3 regions of the Metabacillus sp. YM-086 genome follow, and region 1 is predicted to be linked to each of the others. Evidence: riboswitches for the same ligand, from Rfam matches in the RefSeq annotation. Region 1 holds a riboswitch; each other region holds the start of a gene.
What was found. Region 1 has a riboswitch for cyclic di-GMP ahead of ACEWK1_RS06810 (hypothetical protein). Riboswitches for the same ligand answer to the same signal wherever they lie in the genome.
Positions count from the first base shown of each region.

Region 2: linked by a shared signal. The riboswitch ahead of ACEWK1_RS07650 (anti-repressor SinI family protein) and the one ahead of ACEWK1_RS06810 (hypothetical protein) in region 1 are both predicted to bind cyclic di-GMP.
Region 3: linked by a shared signal. The riboswitch ahead of ACEWK1_RS24955 (hypothetical protein) and the one ahead of ACEWK1_RS06810 (hypothetical protein) in region 1 are both predicted to bind cyclic di-GMP.

Region 1 is NZ_JBLUOI010000010.1:86,684-91,892, reverse strand. Features, by position in the region: gene ACEWK1_RS06835 (DUF3862 domain-containing protein) at 188-625, shown strand; gene ACEWK1_RS06830 (adenylate/guanylate cyclase domain-containing protein) at 825-2,090, opposite strand; gene ACEWK1_RS06825 (DUF3307 domain-containing protein) at 2,202-2,534, shown strand; gene ACEWK1_RS06820 (Crp/Fnr family transcriptional regulator) at 2,535-3,224, opposite strand; gene ACEWK1_RS06815 (hypothetical protein) at 3,520-3,906, shown strand; cyclic di-GMP riboswitch class I at 3,920-4,013, shown strand; gene ACEWK1_RS06810 (hypothetical protein) at 4,130-4,492, shown strand; gene ACEWK1_RS06805 (hypothetical protein) at 4,477-5,209, shown strand, end outside.
Region 2 is NZ_JBLUOI010000012.1:40,755-45,963, forward strand. Features, by position in the region: gene ACEWK1_RS07620 (ABC transporter ATP-binding protein) at 1-139, opposite strand, end outside; gene ACEWK1_RS07625 (signal peptidase I) at 136-612, opposite strand; gene ACEWK1_RS07630 (PqqD family protein) at 602-868, opposite strand; gene ACEWK1_RS07635 (hypothetical protein) at 868-1,650, opposite strand; gene ACEWK1_RS07640 (hypothetical protein) at 1,719-1,913, opposite strand; gene ACEWK1_RS07645 (helix-turn-helix domain-containing protein) at 2,171-2,506, opposite strand; gene ACEWK1_RS07650 (anti-repressor SinI family protein) at 2,607-2,753, opposite strand; cyclic di-GMP riboswitch class I at 2,785-2,869, opposite strand; gene ACEWK1_RS07655 (YqhG family protein) at 3,201-3,998, opposite strand; gene ACEWK1_RS07660 (DEAD/DEAH box helicase) at 4,024-5,209, opposite strand, start outside.
Region 3 is NZ_JBLUOI010000102.1:280-5,488, reverse strand. Features, by position in the region: gene ACEWK1_RS24965 (methyl-accepting chemotaxis protein) at 1-627, opposite strand, end outside; gene ACEWK1_RS24960 (helix-turn-helix transcriptional regulator) at 1,112-2,467, shown strand; cyclic di-GMP riboswitch class I at 2,986-3,070, shown strand; gene ACEWK1_RS24955 (hypothetical protein) at 3,136-3,456, shown strand; partial or broken gene ACEWK1_RS24950 (hypothetical protein) at 4,304-4,600, shown strand; partial or broken gene ACEWK1_RS24945 (AraC family ligand binding domain-containing protein) at 4,932-5,129, opposite strand.

The sequences.
Region 1 (5,209 bases):
AAACTAGCGACTTTCAATGGAAAGATCGCTAGTTTTTTTGTGGTAAATCAGTAATGGATAACGTCATATCTTTTGTATGATTTACCACTCATTATAATGGATGGGACAAAGTGCCTGTCCCCATGTCCCTGTAGAAATGTTATCCTAATAATAGGAAACTTTTAAAATAGTGTGGAGGTATGTATTCTTGAAATCAAACAATAAAAAAGTAGGTTTTCTAGTTGCAGCGATCGTTGTTGTGATTATCTTAGTTGGGCTTATCATTTGGGGCATAAATAAAGGTAATGATGCTACTAAGGAAGAGTCTCAACAAGAAGAGAGTCAAACAACTGAACAAACAGAAGATTCAGCAGATAGTTCAAACGAAGAGGAAAAGTCAGAGGTGAAGAATGAGGCTGAACTTCTAACAGTAGAAAAGTATAAACAAATTGAAAATGGCATGACATATGATGAAGTGAAACAAATCATCGGTTCCGATGGGGAAATCATGTCCGAGGCAGGAGAAAAAGGATCCGAGGTTCACACAGTTATGTATAAGTGGGAAACTGGCGATGAAAATAAAGCCGCAAACTTTACGTTTCAAGGTGGACAACTGATTGATAAGACTCAGATTGGGTTGGAATAGGGGGACAGGTTCCTTGTCCCTCTGTATATCTATTAAAAGGAAATTGAAAGTAGATATGGGTTTTCTAGACTAAGTTATTAAAGGGTTGTCCATACAGGACAACCCTTGTTTTAAATAGGAAAATGTTTAAGAAGGTAAACCAGACCTATGATTAAATATGGTAGGAAAGGAAAGCCAAAATTGGACAAGGAACCTGTCCCTATAACAAATAAACCCGAACCATTCCGAGGCCTTTTACGTTAATTTTTCCGCGTTCGATAAAGTCGAATTTATCTTTGAGGATCGTGAAGGTAGCTTCGGATACTTGGACTTTGCCATTAATGCCTGTTGATTCCATTCGAGAGGCGGTATTAACGGTGTCTCCCCACATGTCATAGGCGAATTTATTTTTACCAATGACTCCAGCAACGACTGGGCCAGTGTGGATGCCAATTCGAATATGTAATGGTAATTTTGCTTGCTCTTTAAGTGAAGAAATAACTTTTATCATATCTTCAGCTAAATGGACGATCTTCTCAGCGGATTCCCTTGAATCAGATCCTACCTTCGATGACACCATATAAGAGTCTCCAATTGTTTTAATTTTTTCCACATCATATTTCTCGGAAAGTTCATCAAAAGCGGTGAATATTGTATTTAAAATCATAACCAGCTCGGAAGCGGGGAGAACACGAGAAATTTTAGTGAACCCTACAAGGTCAGCAAAAAGGATCGTAACATGCTCATGACTATCAGCAATAACGGTATCACCAGATTTAAGCCTATTAACCACATGAACAGGCAATATATTTAATAATAACTCTTCTGATGCTCTGCGCTCCTCTTCAATGATTTTTTGAAAAATAAAATCCCGTCGGCTGAAATATTCTAAAAAATAGCATGTTGTTGTGCAAAGTAAAGAAAAAGCACCTAGCATGAAAATAATTAACTTTATGATGAGAATTTGTTCCTCGGATGCAACAGGGAACTGGTAGAATACTGCAACAAAGGCATAGCTAAGGATATAAAACAAAGCTAAAATATTCGCAGCAACAAAGCGAATTCGTACCATACAGTAGGTAACAGCAATGAGGAGAAACACACCTATAAAGTAATAGTTAAATGATATATCATCAGGTTCACTAATCATCATAATCCATTTTAGCCCTATATCAATGGAAAGGAGAATAATAGATATATATAACTGTGAAAAAGCTTGAAACTTTCCTGAAAAATTTAATATATAAACAAAGACAAGAATAACTAGTGAAATAAATCGGATGGCAACCATCTTTCTTTGTTCAACAGCCGGAAAGCTTGCCAAATCAAAGAGCATTAAGGAGATAACAAACACAATTCCAACGGGTATATACCAAACTGCATATTGTGCAGTGAGCTGGTTATAGGCAGTGATATACTGCTTTTCCATTTCGTGAGGAAACTTAAGCTTTTTAGAGTTTATGAGTAATTCTTCGAGACTTTTCATCTTTTCACCAATCATCTAAAAAAATAAATTAAAATGTAATACAGGTTACAGAATAGAACCACTAACCATGTTATCTTGTTAGGTAGTAAAAATAAGAAAGGCTGTGACCAATTGAGCTATCTTCTACTGATTTATGCGCATTTTCTCGGAGACTATCCGCTACAAGGGAAATACCTAGCTGAAACAAAGGGTAAAAACATAATAAGTCTGATTGCGCACTCTGTGATATGGACAGGTACAGTATCGATAGCGGGTTTTCTCATTGGCTTTCAAGTCACTTTTGTTGATGTGATATTCCTATTTGTTGTCCATGGAATCATCGATTATTTAAAAGCAAATCAGCTTTGGTTTTTTCGTAAACTTAGCCCTGAAGGACTGGGTTTAGTTGTAGATCAATTGCTTCATGGCGTTCAAATACTTATTTTTGCTTTATCAAACTATTAGTCATACACCAACTTGCTCTTCTAAATGAGTTAGTTTTTTAATTGAAATCTTTTTACTTTCTATACTAATCGTATTGCTCTGCTGTAATTCTACTAACACCTTTGAAACAGTTTCTCTAACGACGCCTGACATATCAGCAATTTGTTGATGTGTTAGCTTAAGGTCAATTAAAATTTCTCCTTCAATTATTACCCCATAATCCTCGGACAAATCAATTAGTGTTTTAAGAATTCGAGTTCTAGCGTCTAAACTTGTTAGACTTCTAATCATTTCATTGGCTTTACGCAGTCGTTTCATTGAAACATATAATAGCTTAATCGAAATGTGAGGATTTTTTTCTAGTAACTTAGTAAAGTCTGATCGATGAATAGTATAAACAGTACAAGGTTGTAGGGCCTCAGCGTTGGCCGAGCGCTGTTCATTGTATTGAAGAATCCCCATTTCTCCAAAATAATCTCCATCTTTTAAAATCGTCAAAATGGTTTCTCTCGTAAAATCCTCTCTGAAGATTTTGACACTACCTTTTTCGATAATAAAAAGTTCTTCTCCATAATCTCCTTCGTGAAAAAGAGTTGTCCCCTTTTTAAATGTTTTCTCACGGAACAGTCTTTGAACTTCAGACAATTCTTCTTCGTTTAAATCATGAAATAAGTCGATGCTTTCTAAAAGTTGTCTTGGAATGTTTGTCATGTTTTTTACCTCAAAAGTACTAGGAAGTATGATAGAAAATGTGATCAATTTAACATTTTTTATGTTAAGGATCACACAGAATATTTCGGGTAGATACGAGATAATCATACATGAAAGAGATGAACGTTGTTAAGTAGTTTTTGGAAAAAGGATAGGAGGAAATTCCTAATAGGTGAGATAGCTAATCCTATAATTAAATTTTCTAAACATACAACTTCTGTAATGGGAGTAACAGACTGACTATTCATCTACTGTTAAAATTCTACTTAATCATAAAGTTAAGGGGGACTTATTCATGGAAGTTATTATTTATATTATTGCAGGTTTCGTTATTTACAACCTGGTAAAAAAATCAAAAAAGAAAGCAAAAGGATTATCAAGATCAAGGGTAGCTGCAGGTGTTGGAGGTGCAGCAACAGCAGCATTCTTACATCAACTAATGGAAGACCAACAACTAGATCAAGATATGATTGATCAATTAGAGCAGCTGAACTTACAGCAAATGCAGGAATTTGCCCTGCAAAATGAGCTTTTAGATCAAATGGAAATGCAAAGAATGATGGATGAATCTATGGATCCGTATTTAAATCCAGGTATTGATGTAAATATTGATGAGCACTACCATGGGCACGATCATGGCATAGATCATTCATTTAACGATCATAATCACCATCAGTTTTAAAAAATAGAATATATGTTAATATTGGCAAACTTTCCGAAAGGGTAGGACGCAAAGCTACGAGTCTAAGATTCTAACAAAATTAGAATGATGATCGTCGGGCTGCTTATACACGAACTGTATTGCGACGACTACTTGACTTGTAGTCTTTTTTTATGGGGATACTTGACTTGTAGTCTTTTTTTATGGGGACAGGTTCCTTGTCCCAAAATTAGGAGGTAGGAATATGGGATTAATTTTTCTCTTAGTTATTTTAGCTAGTTTAGTAGCTTTTTATTTATTGTTTGGGTTATTACCTAATACTCGAAAGTGGTTAAACACTTATAAGGTTGAGTGTCATGAGGAATTATCACTTCTCGAAAAAGAAATTCAACAGATTACTAGAGTTAGAGAAGACCTAGAGCGTCGTGAGAAAATACAAAATCAGGAGTTCTACGAGTTACTTGAAAAAGAAGAACAAATTGAAATAAAAAAAGAACAAATCATCAAATTAGAAGTAGAGAAGGAAATGTTAGTCAAAGATCTATCAAAGCTCCGAATGGAATATAAAGCAAAACTAGAGGAGGGATTATCATGGAATGGCTTTTAAATATAGACATGATTTTAGATTTAAAAGGTAGTGATGTGTATGCATATCTTAAAGTATTGGTTAGAGGTGTTATCCTTTATTTTCTTTCCTTCTTTTATTTAGCCGTGGGTTTCTTGATCATTGATTTAATAAGAGAGAAAAGGGGATCATCAAATCAAATGATGAACTTTATCATCACTCTATTTTTCCCATTCATATCTTCATATATTTACAATGATTATGAAGCTGAATATAGAGTGAAAATAGATGCTGGGTTTCATACAATATTATTTGCTGCTGGAGTTTTATCACTTCAACCTGAAACATTAGAAATTATTCCATCATTTCATTTCGTGTTTTACAGTCTCCTTGTTACAGCACTTTTATCCATTCACCTTCGAAATCAAGCACTAACAAAACTAGCAAGTAAGGAAGAATACTTCAGAAGAGAAGTAGAAAAGGTCGTAACGAAGAAAGATCAGTTAATAGCATTAAATGAAGTTAAAGAAAAGGAATTACAAGAAATGAAGAAAGAATTCATATGGAAGAAAAAAGCAGTCACAACGGACTTGTATATTCACAATAAAGAATTAGAAGGCTTAGAAAAAACATTAAAACCTAAAAGACGGCTGGCCAATTCTCTCATATTAAACACAATTATTTTGAAAGAGTTAGACAGATGTAAAGAAAATGACTATGAAATTGCGATCGATTCAAATGTATTTATGAAATTAAACA
Region 2 (5,209 bases), on a different contig from region 1:
TATCTGCGAATAAAATAACGATAATTCCAGTATACGATTTCCAGCTAGAAAGGATATATGGACCTAATAACTGAAAGGTTCTCTTGATTCCTTTTAAATTTATTTCCTTTAAGATAGATGATAGTTTATCAGTTATCATGTAGAGACTCCCGAACGATTTTTGTATTGATATTCTAATGACAGATAGTATCTTAGTAGCCTTGAAACAATTGGAAAAGATAATATGAACTTGCTCCAGGCAATGGAGGGGAACTTATTTGTGTATTTCTTACTTTTTGTAGTTTGGATTGTGATAAGCTTACCTATTATTTGATTTTGATTAATAGGCTCATCTGTACATAGATTTGTATCACCTTTTAAAACAAATTGTTTCTGATTATTATCTTGTTTTAGAACAGAAAGTAATCGATGGGCTATTAATTGACCAGAGTTTGTATGATAAAGTAAAATGTCTCCTTTTTTAACGTTCATTTCATCAAATGCAACAAAACGGCATATGTTTCCTTTTTTTATGTAAGGGTACATGCTAGTACCATACGAGGGTAGATCTATCCAACCGTATTTTTTTATAGTTATTAGTAATAACTCGACAGTATCTTGATTAAACTGCATGTTGGACCAATCCATATTCTATTAACTCTTGTAGAAATTCTTGTATACTAGAAGAAAGGGAGTTATTATCTAAAAGATATTTTTCCTCAATCAATTGCGTCATCCTTTCAACAGTTTGAGGTGAGTCAAGTAAAGACCAGCAATATCCACCCAAATCATTTAATTTTGTTACTGTAAATTGGTCTGTATTTAATATAATCCACTGATCATCAAGCTGAACAGCTTCATAATCACTTTTTTTGATATACTGTGTCATTATGAGATCATCTCCCAAAAGGTATTGTTTTTTTGAAAATGGAGGTCATAGATTGGTACTTGGTGTACTAGGTAATGGAGCAAATGAAAGATTTTAGTAGTCTCCTTGGGAGAATCATCCCAATAAAAGACTTTGTCCATTAAATGTAGCATGCTGTTTGATTTTTGTATTTGTTCTCTTTTATTCTTTAGAGATTGATGTAGTAGTTGAATACTCCCTAACTCAAATGATGTATTTATGCATTTACTATTTAATTCACTTCTAAAAGGGGAATCGAAGACAGTTACACTGTCAGGGGAAATTTTAATAATAGATGCCTCATCAGATAATAATTCCCTTGGTGAAGAAAGTCTTGCAGCTGTAGATTTCCCCGCACCAGAATGTCCGGAAAAAATATGTGCATTGTCGTTATCAATAACACAAGAAGAATGAAGTAGGATTCCCCAATTATGATAGACGATAAAAGAGCTATACAAATTCATTAAAGCATGTTTTAAAGCAAGTTCATCATGTACCCAAATCATTGCGTTTCTGTATAAATGATCTACACGAATTAGATAATCAGCGCGTTTATAAGAAATATACTCTTCAGTTTTAGTAATGGTTACTATACAATTTTCAAATGGAATACCATACCCATTTTCAATTTGTAAGGTGAGGTCAGGTGTATTAACTTCAGAATTGAACTGAAGAATAATTTTCTTTATTATATCTGGTATCTTATTAGAATAACTATGGGCTAAAAAATGGTGTTCTGCTATTTTAAATTTGACAGAATACATTTTAGGTTTTACCTCTTTTCTATGAAGGAGGTCAAAGCTGACCCCCATTTTCAGTTTTATTTATTTATTTATTTTCCTTTACCGGGCGTTCCAGCTCCTCCTGGAATAGTATTTGGATTAGAAGGTGGAAAGTTTATTCCATCATTTCCTGTTCCTTTATGATCTCTATTTCCTTTACCTGGATTCCAACTCTGAGCAGTCTCAAACCGAATTGCTTGATGTTCCAAAACAATTGGACGATCACTAGTAATTTTTTGTGTCATTTTTTCTCACCTCCTATTTTAATTCTTTATAAAGAACAAACAGAGTGAGGAAGTCTGTCTGTTATAGTTCGTTATACACTTTGTTGTTCTCAATAACATTATATATACCTAATTCCTAAAAGGAAAGTCCTAATTTTCGACAAGTACTTTCTTTAAAATGAACGAAATTATAAAATATCTGCATATTCATGTTCATTATAAATAACAACATAAAAACAAAAAAGCACAATAAGCAGCCTAAGCCACCAACCATGCTCTCATTTATCATTATCGTTCTGTAGTCTCCACTTATTAAATTCCAAAAACTCTCTAAACTGTTCTTTAGACACACCGGATTTCATCGCATCTTGAACAAGTTTTGTCCATTCTAAGTCAAGTTCTTCGGGATCCGTTTCATTTTGTTCATTTAGGAGGGTATTTACCGATACACCGAGTACAGATGACACCTTTTCCAGAAACTGAACAGAAGGATTTGACTGGAGATTGCGCTCAATCGAACTTAAATATGATTTTGCAACTCCTGCTCGTTCTGCTAGTTCGGATAATGATAGGTTTTTTTGGGTTCTATATTTTTTAATTCGTGGGCCAATCACGTCAAGTCACCTTCCTTTAATAATGCTATTATAACATATAAAGAAGGGATTTGTTTGATATGGAGAACGGTTTTCCAAAAAAATTTTATGTAAGAATGAGTTAAACAGCAGGACTTCCCATCTTAATAAAGAATTCTTTAATTTCTTCTACACTAATACCAATTTCCAATGCTTCTAAAATTAATTCAACCCATTCGTGGTCAAGCTGTCTGTCTTTAATAAGATTGTGTATCGTTTCATTATTCAACTATCTCATCCTCCTAAAATACTCCTGTATTCCAGGCAGCCCAGCCATCTTAGTTTTAATTCTGAAGATCTGTGACTTTGCGTCCCTATTTTTCAATAGGTTTGCCTTTGAACTGATTATATTGTCACTGAATGACTGACCTAACGTTGCAAAAGTCCTTGAAAAATGTCTGTCTTATTAACTATTCTTATTATAAAAGGGAATTTTTAGAAAGTGTGCAGAATGGTGTCGATAAGGAAAAATTTCTTTAATTGATGGTTTTTTTAATTTTACTGTAATATTAAACGGGTAATTAGTCCTGATTTGTTGTCTGTTTAGGGGGGTTTTTAGTATGTTAAGGGGTTTTTGTTAACAAATTATTAATATAAGAAGTCGTGTCTAAAATTGAATTTTTGTCGAACATTTTACAAAAAAATGACAATCGGTACCGATTGTCATTTCGTAATACTATTTAAATATCCCCTGCGGAGTCAAATAAAAAATCCCACCATTCTGAACCGAAATATTGATCTGCGGTTCATAAAGCTCCCTCAACGCTTCCTTTTCCACCTCATAACAATCGGGCTTCTCATCCATATCTTCATAAAAATGATCCAAAAGCTTCAAATCCTCATTCCATCTTTCGCGCGCTTTATCCGCCCAGGAATGATCTTGTTCATGAATAGATTGCATAATAAACTGCTCAATCCGTTTAAGTCCACTTTGGGGTTTGATTAACGGTGTCATGGTAAAACAAAGGTCTGGGATCTTCGGTGTTAGCTCCAATTTCTCAAGTTTTTCTTGAAAGTTTTCTACTAAGGTCCCACTTACCAAATGTAATCCAATCGAATAGAGCTGATCTTTTTTCATGTCACACTGATAGGAAACTATAATGTTAACACCAATCCAAGGGTGTAGTGGGATGTTTCCACCTGGTTCTTTGACCTGCTCAAAAAGTCGGATATAGCTACCTAAATTTGTTGTCGAACGAAAAATTTGGTGAAGGCGGGGGGCACCGAAGTGCATGACCTCGCCTTTAAGATCACTTGGAGCACGATTTTGGTCTGTGATCAGTGTGAGCTTCATCGGGTTCGGAACACCGTTTGTTTTTTCTAGGTAATGCCAGTAGAAGGGGCGGTTCATTAATTCCTTGTCCATTTCAATGGTTAGCTGAACAGTCATGTAGCCTTGACCTTTTTCAATGATGTCACAGGAATTGGCTGTGAAGAAGCTTTCTAAATAGCTGTGAATTTGTTCTTGTTGCATGCTTTTCGCCACCTTTCAGAAAAATTTATTTGTCACCACTAGCCGCTTTTCGTTGTTCTTGTGAGTGTTGGGCATAATCAAGAATAGATGTTAAATTTTCCATTTTAATTTTCATTTCACGATCACTTTTTGAATTGATCATAATGTCTTGAATATGCTCGTCAAAGTTTTTGATTTCTAGTCGAGTTAAAATTTCATCAAGATCTCCGATGACTTTTTCAAATAAGTTAATTTTGTCATATAAAAGAGTGAGAATATGTTCTTCAACAGTGTTTCTTGTTGCCATATTGTAGATGTTTACGTCATGTTCTTGTCCTAAGCGGTGGATACGTCCAATCCGTTGTTCCAGCCTCATTGGATTCCATGGTAAATCATAGTTAATAATATTATGACAGAATTGTAGGTTAATCCCTTCACCACCGGCTTCGGTTGCGATTAGTACTTGAACACGGTTTTTGAATAGTTCTTTCATCCAGTCTTTTTTGCCTCGCTTAAAACCTCCGCGGAAGGGAACAGAGCTGATACCGTTTTGTTGTAGAAACCATTGTAAATAAAACTGAGTAGCACGGTATTCAGTAAAGATAATAACTTTATCGTCAATTTCTTTGATTAACTCTACAACTTTCAGAGCTTTTGAGTTTTGTGTTACACCGTCTATCGCCATCATAATATCTTTAATAACCTCATTTGGTAGAGCAGCTTCCTCTTCTTCCGGCAAATCCAACATTTTTTTCAAAGTCATATAAACGGCTTCACGACTGCTGCACGCTTCACGTTGGAGTGTCATGATCGAAAAGGCATTTGCTGCATATTGTGAAGACGATTTTATAGCTGTTATCGTGTCATAAAGGTTTTGCTCGGTTTCGGAAAACTCAATCGGAACTGTTTCAACATTCCGTTTTGGCCAGTCAATGCCGGTGTCTCCACGACGGTTTCGAATCATTACTTTGTTAATTAATTCACGTAAATGTTCATGATCCTCCAGAGAACGCTCCTTAGCGGAGAACACCTCTGTAAAGTATGCTTCGTTACCAAGGTGACCTGGTTTTAACAGTGAAACAAGATTGAAAATCTCTTCAACTCTGTTTTGAACGGGAGTAGCGGTTAAAAGTAAGCAATACTTTTTCTTTAGATTCTGAACAAATTCATAGTTTTTCGTTTTATTATTTTTTAGCTTATGAGCTTCATCAATAATGACTAAGTCGTAGTTT
Region 3 (5,209 bases), on a different contig from region 1:
AGTTAATCCTCGTGTAAACCATAAAACAATGAAAGTAGCAATTATAATGATAGTAATCACTAAAATTAAAAATATTGTTAAAAAAGAGGACAATATATCATCTATAATTGCTTGTGGGGCTCCTACATAGAGAATACCAATTGCCTCTCCATTTTTATCTTTAATTGGCATATAAGCGGTTTGATAGGTTTGCCCAGCCACAGTTGCTTGACCATAATAGTTATTGCCTTCTTTTAGCACAGCATCTGCGACTTGATGTGACACTTTTGTACCAACAGCTCTATCTCCATTAACTCTCACATTAGTTGCGATTCGTGTATCTCCTTGAAATATTGTTACAGTATCCCCAGTATCTTGCCCTATTTTATCAACAGCTTCATAGTTATCATTGAATGATTCATCACCTTTAAGTAATTTTCCGTTATCAATATGCCACTCACCTGGATACTTGTTGTTAATATAACGTTCACTTAAAGCAAGATCCCCTTTTGCTTTTTCAATTGCAAATGTTTTTATACCATCTGTAACTTCCCGAACAACTACAACGCCTATTACAATAGAAAGTAACAGGACAATACCCAAAACAATAAGGTTTATTTTAGCCCCTAATTTTAAGTTCAATTTCATAAATGAATTCCTCTTAAACATGCTTTTCCCTCTTTCCGCCTTTTATAAGTGCTTACAATACAAGCTCAATAAGTCTTCTGATAATTAATATCCCAACAAAAAAACACTTTCTTACTAGACGTATCCCGTTCTAGAAAGGAAGTGTTTTAGTGTTTTAGCAGGTACGCTACTAAAATTCCTAATTCTCCTTAATAATAAGTAAAGTAATGTTAATAAGCGACAGGTTCACTGCTCTACATCAGACATTAGACCTTACAATTAAAGTGACTTTTGAACTATTTGTTTGAATTATAAATTAAATTATAGCATCAACAAATAAAATTTCAACGTTATTTTTTAAAAAAAATACAAAAAAATTCATTTATTCTTATAAATAGAGTAATTCTTTAACACAAGAACACACTAAGATTACGATTATTATCATAGACATAGTAAAATAGTATTGATATTTACTTTGATCAGGAAATGAAAAAGGAGAATTTATATGAGCAATCAAATACCTAGACATAACAACATCGGAGAAAAAATAAGAGCGAAAAGAAAAGAAATAGGTATGACCTTAGGAGAATTAGCTAAGGGAATTTGTTCTGTTGGCAAGTTAAGTAATATAGAAAACGGGAATACTCCTGTATCTAATCAGGACTTAAATCAGTTTAGTGAAAAACTAAATACACCCATAAGTTACTTTTCTGATCCGAACATTAATGAAAGGTTAAGAGAAATTGACTATCAAATACAAAAAATTAAAGATTTAATTGGTCTAAAACAATGGCATTATGTAGAAAAAGAACTCTCAACTTTTAAGAACAAAATTGATACTTATCAAATTAAAAGTAGAGATATTGATTATCAATTCCTTAATGGAATCTATTGTTTAAGAAAAAATAATAATAAAAAAGCAGAAGAATACTTATTAAAAGTAATTAATTTGGAAGAAAACAATAATTACAATTTACGCTTGAAATTAAAAGCATATAATGCGATCGCAAGTATTTGGTTCGACGAAAAAAGGATATCTAAGAGTTTAAACTTACTTGACAGAGCTTTGGCTCTCTCAAATGAAAGTCCTACTATTACAAAGGAAGAAAGAGATAACATATATTTTAATCTATCTATCCTTTATCTCTATATTGGATCCTATTCAAAAGCTCTAAAGAGTATAAATAATGTCAATCATCATTTAATTTATCCTCTTGAAACAGAATATATTAATTTACTTATTAGATATCTAGAGAATATAAAAATTGGGGATATTAGAGAAGAATTGCTCTTATTAAGAGAAAAACTTCATCTAAAGAACGATAAAGAGGGAATTTTTAGAGGCTGGGCTTTAACTATTTATACTATTATGACTTCTTATCCAGAAGCAGAATTAGCTACTAAATTAAAAGAAATATTTTGGATTGATGCTGAAATGGTTTTTCAAATGGATGAATTTAAAGAAACTAGTTTATCCATATATCAATTAGGAATCTATGTTTTATTAGAAAACAGCCCTGATATTCAATTTATCAAAAAATTAATTAATAAATCAAAAACTATTCTTGCTGATATAGACTGTAAAATAATTCGCTCTAGAAACTTTTACTTAGAAGGCAAATTTTATAAAAACCTATTGAATGATACCAATAAAGCTCTTTCTCTATTTTACAATGCTTTGGATCTTTTGGAAAATGACTATGAAGGTCTTTTGAAAGCCGATATTCTTTATGAAATCTGTAGAATTAAGGCAATAGAAAGTGAGGCAATGACAGCACTTGAATTATACCACGGTCATTTAGAGAGTCAGTTTTTGTTCACTCACTTTCATGAGTTAACTTTACCTTCGTTTAAATTTTAAAATAGTAAAATTTATTCATGAGATATAAATGGATAAAGTAAAGGTTAGTCATCATATATGACTAGCCTATTTTAATCAGCCAAGACCCTATGGTTAATTGAACACAATTGTCCATTTTTATATAGAAAGACTCTACCGTAAAGATTGTCGATTAGAGTTGAGCCTTTCTACCTTACGGTTAATTGTGCTCCACCCCCTCATAGAACCGTGCTTGGCACTATTAATGCACACGGATCCTCTCAGTTATCATTCATCTCTTATCTAAATTCATAAATATATAATATATACTTTAATACTAGGTGAAGGCAGTGAGTACTTATTGAAAAATAGCTTGAACTTATTCCACGTAAAGGATTTTCTTTGACTTCTTCTATTGAGCTAATTAATAAATTCACGATTTTTATTCCGAATTCTGACACTTGGTAGATTATCTGTGATGCAATAATAGTAAATTAGAAATTATTTATTTGTAGATTTTTGTTGAAATATAGTATAAAAGTCTTTAAAATCCAATGTATGGTTGAAAAAGGCAAACTTGCCGAAAGGTAAGGACGCAAAGCCACGAGTCTAAAGTCTTATGACTATGACAGTCGGGTTGCCAAGATAAATAGCTTAAGCTTAATTGAATATCTATTGGTAACCCCTTTTTATTAAATGGAGGGGATATAATGAAACGTACTGAAATACAATTGGCAATAAAAAAATTCAATCAATTGTTAACTATTTACCCGGATAACAAAGATTCAACGTTTTACTTTTTGAATTTTTTAAAACAGTTTCTTAGAATTAAAAGTCCAAAATCCGAACTTTGTCTAGTTTCATTTATTACAATTTTAAAACACGAAAGACCTATTATTTTCTATGAGTTTCGTAAACGTGGAGAGTATGACAACGTTATTAACTTTATGATACATCTTACAGTAGTAGACTACGAAAAGGCAAAGAATGACATAAACAACATGTCAATAAATAGAACAAGTGTAAATTAAGTGCTTATCCTTTAATACTGAACCTTCGAGAATAAGCTATTGTTTCTTATAAAGGTCAAGATTAAAGCTTGTTAAGTTTATTCCTAAAAAAATAATAAGGATTATAGCCCTATTATTGTAAATACTAAATATATGTTGTTCAAAGCAAATTTTTCCCCCAGAAGGGAAAAAGGTTTAAGTTGAAAAGTGATGTTTCTATTTTTAAGTAAACTTTCCAAACTTGACTTTACTGTTTTGCAACTTGCCATATTATTATTTTTAATAACTAACAAAGTAGCAAAGAGTAAGTTATTTAATTCGATTGTCGACTAGTCCACTGTCCATCTCAAAATAAAATATGTTGAATATACTTTTAATGAGTATCATCTTCAATATTCATCGTAGTATGTCACCTTGGAAGAGTGACTTATTACAAACTTTTTTCTCCTTTAGGGCTATTATTCGAACGATGGGTAATAGCCTTTTTCTGTGTTTAGACAATATAAGATTAACTATTCAAAATTTATGAGTTGTATTTATCAGATTTGGTAAAAATAACTTCATAAATTGTTGAGGAGATTTTTACTATGGATAAACAATAACAGAATAAAATTGATGAATTACAGAAAATAGACTTACTTCATTCAAAAGAATGGTTAAACTATTGGCAAGATTACTCGTCATTTAGTCATTGGCAATTCTGGGTTGTTTTAGCATTATTAATTATCCCGTTAATTTTTCTTTTAATTTTTATAAATAAAAGAAAAGCCTTATTATTGTGTTTCTATGGTTATAACGTTCATGTTTTTTTACCTATGTTGATGTATTTGGTGCAAGCAAAGCATATTGGTTTTACCCATATAAAGTTCTTCCGATTCTCCCTGCAAGCTTTACGTTAGACGTATCATTTGTACCAGTTACTTATATACTTTGGTATCAATTGATCTTAAAACACAATAAGAATTATTACTTGTATATGTTTGTTTTGTCCTTATTCTTTGCTTTTATTTTCAAGCCATTATTAGTTGCTGCTGAGTTCTTCCAATTAAATGGAGGAGCAAATTTTTTTCACCTTTTTATAGGTTATTATGTCGTAGCCATATGCTCAAAATTAGTTACAAACCTTTTTATTTATCTACAAAACTTGTCAAAGAACCATCACTGAGAGGGATAACACCCTCTTTTTTATTAATTTTTTATCCATATTGTTTATGTCGCTTTTTTTAGTCTATACCTCCTCAAAAAAACTTCTATCTATTAAACAAGGCGCTTCTTATTGCTGAAGAGTGATGATGGATATTGAACTAACACTACACTAGTTCGATAAAGTTTTTAACCTCTTCCACGGTTATTCTTTATCACTTTATAAATGAGAAAAATAGCTAAAATACTTAATAAAGAAAATATAATAATTTTAATAATCCCTTCTTGTCCATCAAAGAAACCACCAAAAGGACTTCTTATTTCATATTCTGCTTCTCTATATGCCTTTATATATTGACCATCCGAATATCACCGGTACCTATTACATATTCTTTGTTCTTACAAGATAATCGTCTTTGTCCACTCTCTATAAACCCAATCACATAATATTCATGGAAGTGGTTCGGAAACTTTTGCATAATGCCTTCAAAACGATATGCTTCTACTTGTAAATCATGATCAAAACGTACTGTTCTTTCTTCTTGACCCATACAACCAACCTCCTTTTGATTTCCGATAGTTAGTGTAACACATTTGATTAAGGCACTCTTGTAAGATATTGACTAATAAA